3 regions of the Aquabacterium sp. TM01 genome follow, and region 1 is predicted to be linked to each of the others. Evidence: predicted binding sites of a transcription regulator. Region 1 holds the regulator's gene; each other region holds the start of a gene.
The links. The regulator FliA, encoded in region 1, starts transcription of late flagellar genes. The targets are predictions, from matches to a motif close to CTAAAGTTTNNNNNNNNNNNGCCGNTA.

Region 1 (6,286 bases):
TGCGCTCCATCATCGAAACCCTGGCGGAAAGCGCCTCGGCCGGTGGTCAGGTGGCGCAGGATCCGGCCGAGTTGGCCCGCCGCATTCGCATTGGCCTGGCTCCTGCCATCGTGCAGCAGATCTATGGCCCGGTGAAGGAGCTGGATGTCATCGCCATCGAGCCCGACCTCGAACGCCTGCTGACCCAGGCCCTGACCTCGCCCAACGGTCCCATGCTGGACCCTGGCGTGGCCGACCACCTCACGCGCCAGGCGGCCGACGCCACCCAGCGCCAGGAAAACATGGGTCAACCGGCCTGCCTGCTCGTGCCAGACGCCATCCGCCCCTCGGTGGCGCGTCTGCTCAAGCGTGCGGCCCCGCGTCTGAAGGTCCTGGGCCACAGCGAGATCCCTGAGACTCACTCGATTCGCATCGGTACCCTGATCGGAGGCCACGCATGAACGTCAAGCGCTTCATTGGACGCAACAGCCGCGAGGCCATGCAAAAGGTCAAGGCGGCCTTTGGCGACGACGCCGTGGTCCTGTCCACCAAGCCCGCGGCCGAAGGCGGCATCGAGATCCTGGCCATGGCTGGCGAGAGCATCCCTGCCATCGACAGCTACGTCAGCAACACCCCGGCCCCCCGCGCCGCGAACGTCAGCCTGCCCACCGGTTCCCGCAAGGCGGCTGACGCCCCGGCGGCAGCACCGGCCCGCTCGGCCATGGCGAATCTGGCCAGCTCGGTGCAGGACGACGTCAAGCAACTGGCCATGAGCACCTTGTCCTTCCAGGACTATGTGCGCGAACGCATGCTCAAGCGCCGCCAGGCTGCCATGCAGTCGCGTGCCGAACCCGCCCTGAGCGCCAGCGCTGAAGAGCAGCTGAGCCAGCGCTTCGCCGCCCCCAAGGCCGCCCCCGTGCCCGAACACACCGCTGCCGTGGACTTGGGTGCCGACCTGGTGCACCGTCCGACCACGCTGCCCGTCATGGACGACGACGTTGCCGACGACTGGCAGGCCTACCAGGCTGAAAAGGCCGCCGCTGCGGCTGCCATCAGCCGTGCTTCTGCGCCGGCCCGTCCGGCCCGTGCCGCCCATGCTGACCTGACGATGGCGCAGATGGTCCCGGCCGCCGCACCCGAGGCCCGCCGTGAAGCGCCGCGCGCTGCTGCCGTCGACACCGCCACGGTCGAAGCCCTCAAGGCCGCCCAGGACGCCAACGCCTTCATGATGGGCGAGCTGCGTGCCATGCGCGCCATGATGAAGGAGCGCTTCGACACCATGGCCTTCGTCGAAAAGCTCGGCCGCACCCCCGCGCAGGCTGCGCTGGCCCAGAAGCTGCTCGACGGCGGTTTCTCTGCCGTGCTGATCCGCAAGATGTTGGACGCCATGCCCGCCGAAGTCATCGACGGCACGCATGACGAAGTGCAGTGGGCCACCCAGGTGCTGCAACGCAACCTGAACACCGCTGACCGTGAGCGCGCCATCGAAGACCAGGGCGGCGTGTTCGCCCTGATTGGCTCGACCGGCGTGGGCAAGACCACCTCGACCGCCAAGCTGGCCGCCACCTTCGCCGCCAAGCACGGTGCCTCCAACCTGGGCCTCATCACCCTGGACGCCTACCGTGTCGGTGCCCACGAACAGCTGCGCGCCTACGGCCGCATCCTGGGCGTGCCTGTGCACATGGCCCACGACCGCGCCGCGCTGGAAGACCTGCTGGAGCTGCTGTCCGGCAAGAAGATGATCCTCATCGACACCGCCGGCATGGCCCAACGCGATGGCCGCACCAAGGAACTGCTCGACCTGCTGGCCCACCCCAGCATCAAGAAACTGCTGGTCATCAACACCGCTGCCCAGGGCGACGCCATCGAAGACGTGATGCACGCCTACCAGGCCGATGCCTGCGCCGGCGTCATCCTGTCCAAGCTCGACGAGGCCGTCAAACTCGGCCCGGCCCTGGACGCCCTGATCCGCCACAAGCTCAAGGTGGTCGGCGTGGCCAACGGCCAGCGCGTGCCCGAAGACTGGCACCGCCTGTCCTCGCAGGCCCTGGTGCATCGCGCCTTGCGCGCCAGCCTGAACCCGGCCTACCGCCTCGACCCCACCGAGGTCAGCCTGGTCTTCTCGACCCCCAGCCCCACCGAATCCCAGACGTCCGCCCGCGCCATGTGAGGTGCCGCCGTTCACTGAACGCTCGTACGCCATTTCCAGACTGCGCCGATGACACGCCACGCCCGCCCCCAGGCTCGCTCTGCCAGCACCCGCGCCCAGCCTCCTGTCGACCAGGCGCAAGGGCTGCGGCAGATGTTTGTCTCGCGCGTCCTGCGCTTCATCCCCGTCGTGGCCAATGGCCGCTCGGGTTGCGGTGGCCTGGTGCTCGAGCGCCTGTGCGCCGCCTACGCCAGCTTCGGGCTCAACACCCTGGTGGTGGACGCCAGTGACCAGGCCCGCGCCCCCAGCGAACTGGTCGAGTTCGATCTGGCCGAAGGCATCGAGACGCTCTCCACCCAGGTCAGCTACATGGCCGCTCGGGGCCTGCCTCTGCGCCATGCCGACGCCCGCGGCTCCTGCGCCAGCCTCTTGCCTGCCCTGGCCGATGCCTCGCCCCGCAGCGACGTGGTGCTCGTGCACGCCTCGGCCAGCGAAATCGTGCGCCTGTTCGGCCAGCCCTCGCGTGGCTTCTCGCTGCGTCCGCTGGTGTTCACCAACGACATGGCCGAGGGCCTCACCGATGCCTACGCCGCGGTCAAGATCCTCAGCCAGCGCGGCGGCTGGATGAGCTACGACCTGCTCGTGTGTGCTCCCGTCGAGAGCGCCCAGGCCGAACCTGTGGCCCAACGCCTGGCGCGCTGCGCCGACGACTTCCTGGGTGTGGTCCAGCGCAGCGCCCACCAGCTCGACCCGCGGCAAGCCCCCACCGCCGACCCCGACCCCCACTTCATGGAGATGGCCGCCGCCCTGTTGCATGGCGCGCTGCCCCTGAGCCTGGGCGATTCGGCGTTCGAACACCTCACTTCCCCGGGCTCGGCCTTGCCGGCCCGCGTTGCCTCGGCCCATAATTGATGTACATGGAACCCAGCACGTACTCAGCCAAGGGACGTCTCGACGTCAACGCGATGCTGCGGCAGTACAGCCCGCTGGTGCGGCGTCTCGCGCACCAGATGATGGCCAAACTGCCCGCCAACGTCGAGGTCGATGACCTGATCCAGGTCGGCATGATCGGCCTAGCCGACGCGCTCAGCCGCTTCGACCCGGCGCAAGGCGTGCAGATCGAAACCTTTGCCACCCAGCGCATCCGCGGCGCCATGCTCGACGAGTTGCGTGGCGCCGACTGGCTCAGCCGGGGCACCCGCAAGCAACAGCGTGACATCGAAAAGGCGGTTCACCGTCTGGAGCAGCGCCTGGGGCGCGCCCCGCACGAAAGCGAGATCGCCGCCGAGATGGGCCTGAGCCTGGACGACTACCAGGAGATGCTCGGCAAGGTGCGTGGCACCCAGCTCATCTACCTCGAAGACATGAGCGGTGACGACGGCGACCACGACTTCCTCGACCGCCACGTCGCCGACAGCGGCAGCGACCCCCAGCACCTGCTGCAGGACGATCGCATGCGCCACGCCCTGGTCGAGGCGATCAAGAAACTGCCCGAGCGCGAACAGCTCGTCATGAGCCTCTATTACGAAGAGGACATGAACCTCAAGGAAATCGCGGCCGTGCTGGGCGTGACCGAGTCGCGCGTCTGCCAGCTCCACAGCCAGTCGATCGCCCGCCTGCGCGTCAAGTTGCGCGAGTGGTGAATTCCACCTTGTGACCTGATTCAAATCAAGGTCATGGCGGGCATGTTTCTGATTTCGTCCATGAGCGTGCTTATTGCCGCGCGAGTTCAGGGTTGACCCTCTAAGATTCGCCCGGAAAAAGGACCCTTCATGCGCGCAAACTCCTCTCCAGGCTATCTTTTCCACCGCCACGACATCGTGGTGCTGTGGGGCATCGCCGCCGTGTTCATCGGCACCCTGGCCTACGGCTGGATCTACAACAACCTGATGCTGGGCCTGGTGCTCGGCCTGGTGTTCATGGGTTTGTCGCTGGGCGTGGCCGCCTGGTCCAAGGCTGGGACACTCAGCCGGATCGCCTTGCCGGTGCTGGGCATGACCATGGTCGGGCTGATGATCCACGTCGCCCGCGGCCACAGCGAGGCCCACTTCGCCGTCTTCGCCTTCCTGGCCTGCCTGGTGGTCTACCGCAGCAGCGTGGCGGTCATCGCGGGGGCCGTGGCCATCGCCATCCACCACCTGACGTTCAACCAGTTCCAGACCTGGGGCTGGGGCCCTATGTGCTTCACCGAACCCAGCTTCATGCGGGTGGTCGAGCACGCCGTCTACGTCGTTGTGGAATCGGTCGTGCTGGTTCTGCTGGCTTTGCGAGCCCGGGCTGATTTCGCCACCGCCGAAGAACTCATGCGCATCGTCGAGCAGATTCAGGGCGATGACGGCACGGTCAACTTGCAGGTGTCGCACCTGTCAGCCCAAGGGCGAGTCAGCCGCAAACTGGTGGACGCCTTGCAGCACATCGAAACCGCGATCCTTCAGGTGAACCGTTCGGCCGATGCCATCCGGCAGGCCAGCGGCGACATCGCCCACGGCAACCAGTCCTTGAGCAGTCGCACCGAGGACGCTGCCGCCAGCATCGCGCAAACTGCCGCCTCCGTCGAAGAGATCGCCTCCACCATCCGTGCCAGCGTGGACAACGCCCACCAGGCCAACCACCTCGCGGGGCAGGCCTCCGACGTGGCCGCCCGCGGCGGCGAGGCCGTGCACCGGGTGGTGGACACCATGTCCGGCATCCAGCAGTCCAGCCGCAAGATCACCGACATCATCGGGGTGATCGACGGCATTGCCTTCCAGACCAACATCCTGGCGCTGAACGCGGCCGTGGAGGCCGCGCGGGCCGGCGAGCAGGGCAGGGGCTTTGCCGTGGTGGCCAGCGAGGTGCGCAACCTGGCCCAGCGCAGTGCCGAAGCAGCCAAGGAGATCAAGCAACTCATCACCCGCAGCGTCGAACAGGTGGACTCCGGCAGCAGCCTGGTCGGCAACACTGGCGAGATCATCGGCGAGGTCGTCGAGCAGGTGCGTCGCGTCAGCACCCTGGTCAGCGAGATCACCGTCTCCAGCTCCGAGCAGAACGAGGGCATCGGCCAGATCAACCTGGCCATCAGCCGGCTCGATCAGACCACGCAGCAAAACGCCGCGATGGTGGAGCAGACGGCGGCCGCCGCCGAGCGCCTGCGTCAGCAATCCGACGAGCTCATCGCCGCCGTGTCGGTGTTCAACACCCAGGCCACGGTGTCCGCGCTTCGTTGACCGAAACCCACGACACCATGCAAAAGGGACTCACGCATGAGTCCCTTTTTCGTGAGGAAGCCAGCCGAGCCAATCAGCCAATGCGCCCCAGCAGCAGGTACTCCATCAGTGCCTTCTGCACGTGCATGCGGTTCTCGGCCTCGTCCCACACGACCGACTGCGGGCCATCAATGACCTCGGCCTCGACTTCCTCGCCGCGGTGGGCGGGCAGGCAGTGCATGAACAGCGCATTGGGCTTGGCCACGGCCATCATCTCGGTGTCCACGCACCAGTCCGCAAACGCCTTCATGCGCGCTTCGTTCTCGGCCTCGTAGCCCATGGACGTCCACACATCGGTGGTCACCAGATCGGCGCCCCGGCAGGCGTCCATCGGATCCTTGAACACCTTGTAGCAGTCGGTGGACTGGATGCCCGCGACGTCCGGGTCGATCTCGTAGCCGCTGGGCGTGCTCACGTGCACCGTGAAGCCCAGGATCTCGGCCGCCTGCAGCCAGGTGTTGGCCATGTTGTTGCCGTCGCCCACCCAGGCCACCACCTTGCCCTCGATCGAGCCACGGTGCTCGATGTAGGTGAAGATGTCGGCCAGGATCTGGCAGGGGTGGTACTCGTTGGTCAGGCCGTTGATGACCGGCACCCGCGAGTTCGCCGCAAACTTCACCAGCTTGGCCTGCTCGTAGGTGCGGATCATCACGATGTCGACCATGCGCGAGATCACCTTGGCGCTGTCCTCGATCGGCTCGCTGCGGCCCAACTGGCTGCCATCGGTGGTCAGGTGCACCACCGAGCCGCCCATCTGGTACATGCCCGCCTCGAAGCTCACGCGGGTGCGCGTGGATGCCTTCTCGAAGATCATCGCCAGCGTGCGGTCGGCCAGCGGGTTGTACTTCTCGTAGTTCTTGAAGCGCTTCTTGATGATGGCCGCGCGCTCGAACAGGTAGGCGTACTCTTGCGA
Region 2 (6,286 bases), 2.0 Mb from region 1:
TTCTCGCAACTTTGGAGGCCAGCATGAACAAGCACTGACGCTTTCGTGCCCCGAAGCCGCGCGACAAGCCCTGCTGGCAGCAGACGCGTTCGACTTTGTGGAGGGAACGATCACCGTACGCCCCGACACCGTCAGCATGATCACGTCCAAGCAAGGCATGCCAATGGACTTGATGAACGAGGTTCGCATCTTCTGCCTGCAACTCATGCGCACGAAAGGCCTTGAGCTGTGGCAAAGAATGGCCGTGCTGGGCGTGTTTTGCGAGAGTCTGACCAACACGCTGGCACAGGGTGGGCACGCAGCGGTACCCGCCTTGCTGGAGGGCTTTGTAGCGATGGTGGAAAGTGGTGAGGTCGTTGCCGCATTGTCAGGCATGCAGACCAACCACCCCGTGCAGGCGCAAGTTTTTGCCATCTTCTGGCAAGAAAAAGCAACCCGAACGGCCTCAGCCGTCCAGAACGAAGTGGTTGATGCGATTGCCAAAGGCTTGGGCGCCGATCCCGAGACCGGACGCCTGAGCAGCGAACAACTCATCGCGCGCTACAGCCATGGCGTAACGCTACTGCCAGAAGCGCTTCGTGCCACCCCCTACCTGCTTGAGAACTATCTCCTCAATGAGATGTTCCGTGAACTGTTTCCACTTGAGGGCTCGACACCCTATCAACAATACCTGAAAATCGTTTCACGATTCGGATTGTTGCGCCTGATGTTGGCTGCCCAGTGCAATACCGACGGCCATCTACCTGACGTTGCCGCACTGGTCCATACCGTGCAGGTTTTTTGCCGCATGATCCAGCACGACACAAACTTTGCAGTCCAAGTCAACTCTGCCCTTCAAAACAGTGGCTGGGCCAAGTTAGAGAAGGTGTATGGATTTCTAAAGTCTTGATACTTGATTCAGGGCTACCGATTACGCTGCAATTTGTGACTGCATCCCATGTACACCACTGCCCTCGTCATGATCGCCCGCAACGAGGCGCGCTGCATTACAAACAGCCTTCGCAGCATGCGCCCCTGGGTCAACCACATGATCGTACTGGACACTGGCTCCACCGATGAGACGGCGGCCCTAGCGCGCGCCGAAGGCGCCCAGGTGCATCACTTTGAGTGGGTGCACGACTTTGCCGCCGCCCGCAACGCTGCGCTGGCGCACAGTACAGCTGACTGGAACATCATCATCGATGCCGATGAATGCCTGACCGAAGGAGGCGAGATCCTGCTCGCGCTGAAGCGACAAGCGCCTGACTTTGTGGGCCGCCTTGAGGTGTACAGCACGTTCGAACCGGAAGGCGCCGCGTCACATCAAGCCTCTTCGACTTGGATCCCACGCGCGCTGCCTGCCGGCATCGCCTATGAAGGTAGCATCCATGAGCAACCGATCTCCGCTTTGCCTCGTCGCAACCTGACCGTCCGACTCAATCATGACGGCTACATGCCAGCGCAAATGGAAGCCAAGAGGGAGCGCAACTGGAAACTGCTGGAAGTGGCCATACAGGCGGCACCGGATGACGCCTACCTGCATTACCAGATTGGCAAGGAACACGAGGTTCATGGTCGACTCGAGCTCGCGAGCGAGGCCTATGACACATCCCAATCACTGCTGGGAACCGAAGCAGGCAAGACGCCGACCTGGCGGCATGACCTGGTACTCCGCAGCCTGTACACCCTGAAGGCATGCAACCGACTGGCGCAAGCCATCCACTTGGCCGAAGCCGAAATGCCCCACTGGTCGCACTCCGCCGACTTCTACTTCACCTTGGGCGATGTCCTACTGAGCCAGGCTCTGGCCCACCCAGAAGAAGCCGACGCCTTGTTGCCCATGATCGAGTCCTGCTGGCAACAGAGCCTGGCACTGGGAGACACCCCTGATCTGGAAGGCGCAGTGCATGGCCGTGGTAGCCATCTGGCCGCTCACAATCTCGTGGTGTTCTACGACAGCTTGGGGCAGCCTGACAAGGCGGACCCATACCGAGCACGAGCAATTCCCATCAAAACGACTCCTTGAAAAGGAGTCCCAGTTGGGGCTCAAGAAGCGGCCAAGTACGCCGAAAACCCATCTCACCCATAGACAGCACGAAACATTCGATTGCTATCAAACGCAAAAAACCCCTAAAGAAGACTGTCGCCGGGTCGAAAACAAAAATAACGGTGCTCAACAAGGTACCGCAGCCTGACCAGACAACCCAAGTGGTCTGGTAACGGAAAAGCGATGCGGCGGCTGATGCACCGCGCAAAGCAGTTGGCACTAATGCCGCGACTTCATCACCTTAGGAGTTCATCATGCCTTCGATCATCAATACCAACCTCGCTTCCCTGAACGCCCAGCGCAACAGCAACACCTCACAACTGGCCCTGTCTACCGCCATGCAGCGCCTGTCGTCTGGTCTGCGCGTTAATAGCGCCAAGGACGATGCAGCTGGCCTGGCTATCGCCGAGCGCATGAACTCGCAAGTCAAGGGTATGAACGTTGCCATCCGCAACGCCAACGACGGCATCTCCCTGTCGCAAACCGCTGAAGGCGCGTTGGGCAAGATGACCGACTCGCTGCAGCGCATGCGTGAACTCGCTGTGCAGTCGGCTAACGGCACCAACAGTACCAGCGACCGCACGGCTCTGAGCAACGAATTCAAGGAGTTGCAAGATGAAATCGTCCGCGTGATTGACAACTCGAAGTTCAATGACCAGAAACTGTTCGATTCAGCTGCGGAAACTGGCTTCAAATTCCAAGTTGGAGCAGGCACATCGACTGACAACCAGATCACGGTCAAGAGCAAGGAACTGAAGGCAGGCACAGATCTCTTTGACGCGACGGTAAAAGCCACCATCGAAATTACCGACGCAACCAAGTCCGGCACGGCCATCACTGCCATCGACAAGGCGATCGAGCAAGCCTCGACCCTTCGATCCACCTTCGGTGCCGCCCAAAGCCGCCTGGATGCCGTGGTTTCCAACCTGCAGGTCAACGTCGAAAACACCTCGGCTGCCAAGAGCCGCATCATGGACGCGGACTTCGCTACCGAAACAGCCAACCTGTCTCGCGCTCAGATTTTGCAACAGGCCGGCAACGCGATGATCTCGCAAGCCAATCAGCTGCCTCAGCAGGTGCTGTCGCTGCTGCGCTGATCACGCCGCGTCAGAATACAAACAAAGGGCCCCCGTGGGGCCCTTTGTTTTTCATGCGCAACGAAGAATAGGAGGCGTTCACCCAGCTTATTGATGCTTACGCGATCGCGCAAATGCAGAGAATGCAATCAGCAGGCCACTCTCGATGCCTGTGAAGGCCGCCCCGCCCAGCGGGTCGAAATTCGTCAGCCTCTGCCGGAGTAAGCAACATGCCTCAAACGATCAACACCAATCTGAGCTCACTGAACGCTCAACGCAACCTGAACGCATCGCAAAACTCCCTTTCGGTGTCGATGCAGCGGCTCTCGTCGGGCTTGCGGGTCAACAGCGCCAAGGACGACGCAGCAGGCTTGGCCATCGCCGAGCGAATGAACTCCCAGGTCAAGGGCATGAATGTTGCCATCCGCAATGCCAATGACGGCATCTCGCTGGCGCAAACTGCTGAAGGCGCGTTGGGCAAGATGACCGACTCGCTGCAACGCATGCGTGAGTTGGCCATCCAGTCTGCCAACGGCACCAACAGCACCACCGACCGCGCTGCTCTGGCCAACGAGTTCACGGCGCTGCAAGAAGAAATCACCCGTGTTATCACGAACTCCAAGTTCAATGATCGTCCCTTGTTCGACGCAACAGCGGCGGCAGGCATCGTCTTCCAGGTAGGCGCTGGTACCACCGCCGACAACCAGATCACCGTCAAGAGCGCCAATCTGGCATCGGGCGCCATCTTTGACAGCGCCCAGGCCACGACCCTCATCGACACTGCCGCCAATTCTTTGCTGGCCATCGGCTTCATCGACAAAGCCATTGAACAGGCGTCCACCGTGCGCTCCACCTTTGGTGCCGCACAAAGCCGACTTGATGCTGTGATCTCAAATCTGCAGGTGGCAGCAGAAAATCAGAGTGCAGCAAAGAGCCGCATCATGGATGCAGACTACGCCGCAGAAACCGCCAACATGTCGCGCGCGCAGATTCTGCAGCAGGCGGGCAATGCCATGATTGCCCAAGCCAACCAGTTGCCACAGCAGGTTCTCAAGCTGCTGCAAGGCTGATCGCCTTGACGGGGGTGCAGGCTCTCAAGTTGTCTCCAAGCATGCCGATAAAGACAGTGCTGGACTCAGCGCCACAAAGCTTTAGGATGGCTGATCAGAGGATTACCTGCTCCACCGTGAAGGATTGACATTATGGCTACCACTTCGTCGACATCATTCAGTGCGGCCACCATCAGCTCCCTGGGCGTAGGTAGCGGCTTGGATGCTGAGAGCATCGTCACCAAGTTGGTTGCGCTGGAGCGTCAGCCCATCACGCAACTCAAGGCCGAAGCCACCAAACTTCAGACCAAAATTTCAGCTTACGGTAAAGTTCAGTCTGCGGTTTCCACACTCAAGGATGCGGCGCAAAAGCTGACAAGCCCCGACATCTGGCAGAGCACATCTGCAAAATCAGCAGACAGCACAGCCGTCAGTATTGCCACGACCACGGGAGCTGCTACCGGCAATTACAACGTCACCGTATCAACCCTGGCGGCCAGTCAGTCAGTGGTTAGCAACAAGGTGTTTGGCGCCGCTACCGATCTGGTTGGCGCAGGCACCTTGACCATCGACATGGGCACATGGGCGGGCGGCAATTTCACGCAGAAGAGTGGCAACACGCCTCTGTCCGTGACGGTCCAGGCCACAGACTCCCTGGAGAGCGTGCGCGACAAGATCAATGCCCTGGGCTCTGGCATCTCGGCGTCGATCGTTAACGATGCCAATGGTGCTCGCCTGGTGATGACGTCCAAGGAAACGGGCATAACCAATGGCTTTCGCATTCAGGTCACCAATGATCAGGATGCCAACAACACCGACGGACTGGGTTTGTCCGCCCTGGCCTATGACCCTAAAAACGGCGCCAACGGCACCACCCTGAACCAAGCACCATCAGACGCACAGGCCACCATCAACGGCATCGCGATCCGCTCCAGCTCCAACACCTTTTCAAATGTCCTCAGCGGCATCTCGCTCACGGTCGGCAAGGTCACCACGGGGCCCGTCAGTGTGTCGGTCGGACAGGACACGACCAGCATTGCCACCGCCATCACTGACTTTGCCAACGCCTTCACGTCGCTGACCAATTTGCTCAAGACGAACACCAAATACGACGAAGGCACGAAAACCGGCGGCACACTCCAGGGCGACAGCATGGCCGTGGGCACACTCAATCAGTTCCGCGCCCTGCTCGGCAGCTCCACCTCTGGATCCGCCGTGTTCACCACCTTGTCTTCTATCGGCCTGGAGAGCAAGGGCGGCGGCACAATGACCGTGAACACCACCAAGCTCAACGATGCACTGAATAATCTGACCGAGGTGAGAAAGCTGTTCGCCAACACGGACGCTGTGGACCCCAGCAAGAACGGCTTCGCGACCCGAATCAACACCCTCGCCAGCAACCTGCTAAGCACCGATGGTTTGTTCACCACTAAGACAACGGGACTGAACAGCTCAGTCAAGTTGAACGAAAAGCGCCAGGAGCAGATTGATGCGAAGGCTGCCTTGTATGAAAAACGCCTGCGCGCTCAGTACACAGCCCTTGACAAGGCAATGGCCAGCATCAGCTCGCAGGGGAACTACGTCTCACAGATGATTTCGGGCTTGAACTCAAATTCGTAACACTTTGCACTTGAGCCCTCAAGTTGACGGAAAAACATCCGAAATCGTAAACATCTAGGAGTTTTCTGATGGCGCCTTGCCATTGCTCCTCTTTCAGGTGTCTTGCGATATTGGGGTTCATCATGGCGACCATCTCATCAGCGGGTGCAAACGAGGGCGTTGATCTCACGAAAGTGATGAGTAACGCCACGTCGACACGCCTGAAAGCGGGGGCGCAACGCCCACCCCAAGTTGAGGATGTTGCTGAGATTTCATCTGACGGCATGCGGCAAAGTGCCATCACTGCACTGGCCGAAGCGGCATCGCAGTTGGCCAGCAAAACACTGTGGTCATCCACCGTCGCCTCTTCCAGCGCCCCGGATGCTGTCACCGCACGTAGCAATGCCCAGACGTCCGCTGGAACCTCTCAGGTCGAGGTGAGCCGACTGGCGTCCGCCCAAGTCATCAGCACCGCCACGTTTTCATCGCTCTCCACCGTCGTTGGGCTGGGTACACTGAACATCGAAATGGGTTCG
Region 3 (6,286 bases), 140 kb from region 1:
CCGCGCCACTGCTGTTCACGATGTCAATCTGCACCTTGGTGGCCGCCGAAGCCAGCTCGTAGCCACCACCAACGGCACCGGTCTCGGCGTTCACGGCCAGCTTGTTGCCCTCCATCAGCACGGCGCGACCCACCAGGCTCGCGCCTTGCAGCATCTGCATCTGCGCCAGGCTGCCACCCAGGCCCGCCACGGTGTTGTTGAGCTTGTCGATGCCCGTCACCGTGTTGATCTGCGCCATCTGGCTGGTGACCTGGGCGTTGTCCATCGGGTTGAGCGGGTCCTGGTTCTGCATCTGCGTCACCAGCAGCTTCAGGAAGCGATCGGAGGCCTCATTGGCCGCAGCAGTCGCACTCTGCGTGGAACCGTTGTTGCTGGCGCCACTGGCGCCGGAGATTGCGGACGTGCTCATGAGAAATCCTTGCTGAACAGTTCAGACGAGGCGGCGGGCATCAATTGCCTTGGCCCATCTGCAGGGTCTTCATCAACAGCGACTTGGTCGTGTTCATGACCTCGATGTTGTTCTGGTACGAGCGGGAGGCCGAGATCATGTTGACCATCTCCTCCACCGTGTTGACGTTGCTGTAGGTCACATACCCCTCGGCATCGGCCTGAGGGTGCTTGGGATCGTGAATGCGACGACCCGGGGTGTTGTCCTCGGTCACCTGGCTGACGGTGACCCCGGCCGTGCCCGGCCCACCCATCGGCGTGGTCGTGAACACCACCTGGCGGGCCTTGTAGGCCGAACCATCGGGCCCGGCCACCGTGTCGGCGTTGGCAAGGTTGGAGGCCACCACGTTGAGACGCTGCGACTGCGCACTGACAGCGCTGCCGGCCACGTTGAAGATCTTGAACATCGACATGAGGGGCTCCTGATCCGTGCGACTTATTGACCGGTGATGGCCGTGTTGAGGGTGCGCACCGACGAGTTGATGAAACGCAGCGTGGCTTCGTAACGCACGGTGTTGTCGGCGAAGTTGGCGCGCTCGCGGTCCATGTCCACGGTGTTGCGGTCCAGATTGGTCTGCGCTGTGGGGGCGTAGGCCAGCTCGGTGCTGTTGCCGCTGCCCGCCAACTGCCCATTGCGCTGCAGGTGGGCCGGGTTGGCTGCGTTCATGGCCAGCTTGGGTGCACTCAGCCCGCTGGGGCCGCTTGAAGCTTGGCCGGTGGCGGTCTTGAGCGCCGTGGCGAAATCAAAATCGCGAGAGACATAACCCGGCGTGTCGGCGTTGGCAATGTTGCTGGCGATCAGGCGCTGGCGCTCCGACCGCAGCTTCAAGGCTTCGGTCTGGAAATTCAACGAATCGGTCAGTCGGTTCAGCATGGTCAGGCCCTCCGGGGTGGGCAGCTCGCACGAATGGTGGCTCTGGCAGGTATGTTGATCGCCTGAGTCGAAAACATGAGCCGGAATAAACGGGCTTTCCCGGCGCATTTCCCCGCCTGGTGGGGTGGGGTGGCACGTACAGTCGTGATCACCATGTCAGTCTTCCCCCACGCCCTCCCGCTCGCCATCGCCTCGCGCTGGTGGCGCGGTGCGCTGCAACGCGTGGTGGCGGGCGGGCTGATTGGCTGGTTTCTCGGGTTGAGTCCGGCCCTGGCCCAGACGGCCGGCGCTCAGACGGTCAGCCTGTCAGGCCTGGTCTCCGAGTTGTTGCAAAGCCAGACGCAGCAAGCCCAGGCCGCCTCGTCCGGCCACAACGCCCAGCCTCCCCGAATCGAGGTGGTGCTGGGCGAGCTGGATCCGCGCTTGAAACTCGCCCCCTGCCAGAAGGTGAACGCCTACGTTCCCCAGGGCATGAAGCTGTGGGGCAAGACCCGGGTGGGCCTGCGCTGCGAACAAGGCCCGGTGCGCTGGAACGTGTTCTGGCCGGTGACCGTCAAGGTCTGGGGACCGGCTTTGGTGGCGGTGGCTGCCATCGAACCCGGACAGGAACTTGGCCCTCAGGACGTGAAACTCGCCGAAGTCGACCTGGCCGAAAGCACCTCACCGGCCATTGCGGCCCTGCCCGAGGCGCTGGGCCGCACGTCACAACGGCGCCTGCAGGCCGGCCAGAGTGTGCGACAAGCCGACCTGAGGGCGCGCCGCTGGTTTTCTGCCGGCGATCCGGTACGATTGCATGTGAAGGGCCCCGGCTTCATGGCAGCCTCCGAAGGCACGGCCCTGGCCCATGGCGACGAAGGACGTTGCGCCCGGGTGCGTACCCAACAAGGCAGGGTGGTGTGCGCCCAGCCCACCGGGGATGGGCTCGCGGAACTCACATTATGAAATTTGTGAGGTGCCCGGGTTACCAACAGTTACCCCCTGTGCAGGGGTCGGATGCATTTCACGCTAAAGTTTGTTCTCGTCACGTCGATATCGCAGATGTGAGCACCTGGGATCGGCCGGGTGTAAGGAGCAAATCATGAAAATCGGCAACCACTTGGACAAGGTCCTGACGGGCCTGAGTTCACGCCCCGAAGGCGTCGGTTCGACCAAAACGCCGGCTAAGACTGCGTCGCTGGATGGCGGCGTGAGCAAGAGTGCGACCGTGACCCTGTCTGCGGCCGCCAACGTGCTGTCAGAAGACTCGGCGGCGTTCGACGCTGCCAAAGTCGCCCGCATCAAGCAGGCCATTGACAACGGCAGCTACCAGGTCAACGCTGGCGCCATCGCCGACAAGCTGATCGGCAACGCCAAAGAATTGCTGCAAGGCCGCCAAGGCTGAGCACCTGATTTCGCATGACGGATGCGCCGCAGCCCCACGCCCGACTCGACGCTGGGGTATCGCGCATCGAAACCTGCCTGGATGAACTGGACGCCGCGCTCGCCTCGGGCGACGCGGGCCGCATCGAAACCCAGGCGCAACAGCTGCAACAGGCGCTGACCGATGGCGCTGCCGTCTTTCGTCACACCGCGCCGGACACGCTGACGCCCGATCTGCGTCAGCGTTTGCAAACCGCACAGTCCCGCACGCAGGCGCTGCAGCAGGCGGTGCACAAGGTGCTCACGTCCACCGGCCGCACGCTCGGCGCGCTGTTTCCGCAAGACGGGAACGACACCTACGGTGCCCTGGGCCAAAGCCCGGCTGTCCGCGCCCTGGGCAAAGCCTACCGCTGAGCGCCTCAACTCAGAGGCGCGTCGCCGGCAGGCTCAGCCCTCGCTGGCGCCTTCCACAATCAACTGCACGCGCTGGCGTCCCTGGAACTCGTTCAGGTCGATGCGAAACGCCAGCCGTGTCCGGTCCGGCAGGGGTTCCGTCCGCCCAAACCAGATGCCATCGCGCACCTGACCCTGCACGCGCAGGCTCAACTTCATGTGGCGCTCGCCCACCAGGCGCTGGTTCAGCACCTCCGCCTCGTCACTGAATACCGGCACTTCAAACCCCGGGCCCCACACGGCGCTATCCAGTTGCAGAACGGTTTCCGCCGTGAACCATTGCGCATCCAGCGGGCCATCTGTGCTCAGTTGGCGCAGCAGCAAGCTGGGGTCCAGGTCGTCGTTGGCCACCCGCACCAGTGCGGCCTCAAAGGTGTCGAAGTCTTCTTCGGCAATCGTGCAGCCTGCCGCCATGGCATGCCCGCCAAACTTGCGCAGCAGACCGGGGTGACGCTTGCCGATCAAATCCAGCGCATCGCGCAGGTGAAAACCGGCAATCGAGCGGCCTGAGCCCTTGAGCAGCCCATCCTGCCCCAGTGCGAACACAAACGTGGGGCGGTGCAGGCGGTCCTTCAGGCGCGAGGCGACGATGCCGACCACCCCCTCGTGGAAGTCCGGGTCGAAAATCGCCAGCGCCGCAGGCGGATCACCCTCCGGCAGCACCGATTCCAGCATCATCTCGGCCTGCTCGCGCATGCCCGCTTCCAGTTCGCGGCGCTCGCGGTTGATGCCGTCGAGCTGCTGCGCCAAGGCCTGCGCCCGCACCGGGTCGTCGGTGATCAGGCACTCAATGCCCAAGCCCATTTCGGCCAGACGGCCCGCCGCGTTGATGCGCGGCCCCAGCGCAAAGCCAAAATCCTGGCTGCTGGCCTTGGCCGGATCGCGCCCGGCGGCGGTGAACAGCGCGGCAATGCCTGGTTGCATGCGCCCGGCGCGGATGCGCTTGAGGCCCAGGCCCACCAGGCGGCGGTTGTTGGCGTCCAGGCGGCCCACGTCGGCAATGGTGCCCAGAGCGACCAAATCGAGCAGGCTGTCGATGCGGGGCTGGCTGGCGGCGTCGAACGCGCCGCGCTGACGCAGTTCGGCGCGCAGGGCCAGCAGCACATAGAACATCACGCCCACGCCCACCAGGGCCTTGCTGGCGAAGTCGCAGCCGGGCTGGTTGGGGTTCACGATCACGTCGGCGTCGGGCAGGCTGACCTGTCCGTTGTCCAGCACCACCGGCAGGTGGTGGTCGGTGATGATGACCCGCATGCCCAGCGCGCGGGCGCGGTTCACCGCCTCGTGGCTGGCCATGCCGTTGTCCACGGTCACCAGCACATCGGCGTTTTGGGCTTTCACCAGCTCGACGATGGGCGGGGTCAGACCATAGCCGTGCAAGGCGCGGTCGGGCACCACGTAGCTGAGCTGGTCGGGGCGGGCGCCCAGCATGCGCAGGCCACGCAGGCCGGTGGCGCAGGCGGTGGCGCCGTCGCAGTCATAGTCGGCCACGATGCAGATGCGCTGGCCTTGCGCGATGGCGTCGGCCAGCAGCACGGCCGCTTCCTGGGTGCCGCGCAGCGTCTGCGGCGGCAGCAGCTTGCTGGCGTTGTCGTCCAGCTCTTCGGCGCTGCGCACGCCGCGGGCGGCAAACAAGCGGGCCAGCAGGGGGTGAACGCCGGCTTGCTCCAGGCTCCAGGCGGTGCGCGGGGGCACGTCGCGGGCGATGATTTTCATGGTCACAGGGTCTCAAGCAGGTCGGTCACGCGGGCGGTGTCAGGGCGGCCGGCGAGTTGGCGCAGGGCACGGCCCAGGCGGGCGCCCAGCGACGGCGCGGCGGCGGGCGTCAGCGTCTCGGCATGGCGGTCGCCGCACAGGGTCAGCTTCACAGCTTCGCCGGCATCCAGCGCGGTGCAGACGTCTTTCAGCACGGTGGCGTCCACATGCTGCCAGGCTTCCAGCCACCGCGGCATGTCGTCGGCCAGCAGGGGCGCACGCAAGTCGTTCACAAGCTGCACCTGGGCGGGCAGGGCGGTGCAAGCCGGGGGCTGGCCGCAACCACTCAGCCAGAAGGAGTTCACGGTGGCCAACCCGGCGGCTTCGCGCGCCTCGTTGAACGGGTGCGTGTACAGCATCATCTGCACCTCGCTTTGCAGACGCCGCACCATGCGTGCCTGCGGGTGGTCGGTCAGCCACAGGTCGGGGTTGCGGCCAATCACCCGGTCCAGCGAGGCGGTGGGCAGGCCTTGCAGCGAGGGGTGGGCGGCATACCAGCGCTGGGCGGCACCCCATTGCAGCGTCCAGCCGTCTTCCTCAAACAGCGGGCGCACAATTTCCAGCAAGGCGCGAGATTCGTCGTCACTCAGGCCCAGCGTCGCCGGGTCCAGCAAGGTCAGGTGGTCGCGGCCCATCAGCCAGTGGCCGGGGCTCAACAGGCCCCAACATTGCGCCGGGTTCAGTTGAACGCCATCCTGGGCGGCCCACCAGGCGGCCCAGGGCAGCAAACCATCGGCGTCAGCGGGGTTCGCATTGGCCGCAGCGCCCGGCCAGCCCATTTCCGCCGCCAGCACGCGCTCGTGGGGCATCGACAGGGCATATTCATCCCCCGCCAGGCGCTGGCTCACCTGCAAGGCGCCCAGCAGGCGGCGCAAATGTGGCAACTGCCCCTCGGCATTCAGGTGCGGCAGGGCGTGCTGGCAGGGTTCGGACAGGCTGGCGGCGAACGGCAGCACCCAATGACGGGGTGCGGCCACAACAGAAGAGGGCGGGTGCATAGGATGGGATTATCGAGTGAGTACACTTCCCACACCATGAATCTCCCTTATGAATGGCGTGTGGGTTGGCGTTACACCCGCGCCAGCCGCTCCGCGCGACGCAACGGTTTCATCTCCTTCATCTCCGGTGTGTCGGTGCTGGGCATCACCCTGGGGGTGGCGGCGCTCATCATCGTGCTGTCGGTCATGAACGGCTTCCAGAAGGAAGTGCGCGACCGCATGCTCTCGGTGGTCGCCCACGTTGAGCTCTACAACGCCAGCGGCGAAGGCCTGCCCGACTGGCGCGCTCTGGCCGCCCAGGCCAAGCAGAACCCCGCCGTCATCGGCGCCGCGCCCTTCGTGCCGGCGCAAGCCCTGATCGCCCGGGGTGAAGACATGCGCGGCGCCATGGTGCGCGGCA

Region 2: AC3WW4_RS05465 (flagellin N-terminal helical domain-containing protein) is a predicted target of FliA. The motif match lies at 2,110-2,136, and genes of this name have one in related genera.
Region 3: flgM (flagellar biosynthesis anti-sigma factor FlgM) is a predicted target of FliA. The motif match lies at 2,327-2,353, and genes of this name have one in related genera.

What each region holds. Positions count from the first base shown of each region.
Region 1 is NZ_AP046529.1:3,147,239-3,153,524, reverse strand. It holds gene flhA (flagellar biosynthesis protein FlhA) at 1-440, shown strand, start outside; gene flhF (flagellar biosynthesis GTPase FlhF) at 437-2,149, shown strand; gene AC3WW4_RS14580 (flagellar biosynthesis protein) at 2,198-3,040, shown strand; gene AC3WW4_RS14575 (RNA polymerase sigma factor FliA) at 3,046-3,771, shown strand; gene AC3WW4_RS14570 (methyl-accepting chemotaxis protein) at 3,901-5,334, shown strand; gene argF (ornithine carbamoyltransferase) at 5,408-6,286, opposite strand, start outside.
Region 2 is NZ_AP046529.1:1,174,598-1,180,883, reverse strand. It holds gene fliB (flagellin lysine-N-methylase) at 1-889, shown strand, start outside; gene AC3WW4_RS05470 (glycosyltransferase) at 959-2,005, shown strand; gene AC3WW4_RS05465 (flagellin N-terminal helical domain-containing protein) at 2,281-3,123, shown strand; gene AC3WW4_RS05460 (flagellin N-terminal helical domain-containing protein) at 3,333-4,172, shown strand; gene fliD (flagellar filament capping protein FliD) at 4,305-5,771, shown strand; gene fliD (flagellar filament capping protein FliD) at 5,840-6,286, shown strand, end outside.
Region 3 is NZ_AP046529.1:3,009,659-3,015,944, reverse strand. It holds gene AC3WW4_RS13935 (flagellar hook assembly protein FlgD) at 1-409, opposite strand, end outside; gene flgC (flagellar basal body rod protein FlgC) at 450-860, opposite strand; gene flgB (flagellar basal body rod protein FlgB) at 884-1,321, opposite strand; gene flgA (flagellar basal body P-ring formation chaperone FlgA) at 1,475-2,263, shown strand; gene flgM (flagellar biosynthesis anti-sigma factor FlgM) at 2,400-2,702, shown strand; gene AC3WW4_RS13910 (hypothetical protein) at 2,717-3,094, shown strand; gene recJ (single-stranded-DNA-specific exonuclease RecJ) at 3,128-4,849, opposite strand; gene AC3WW4_RS13900 (hypothetical protein) at 4,852-5,886, opposite strand; gene AC3WW4_RS13895 (lipoprotein-releasing ABC transporter permease subunit) at 5,923-6,286, shown strand, end outside.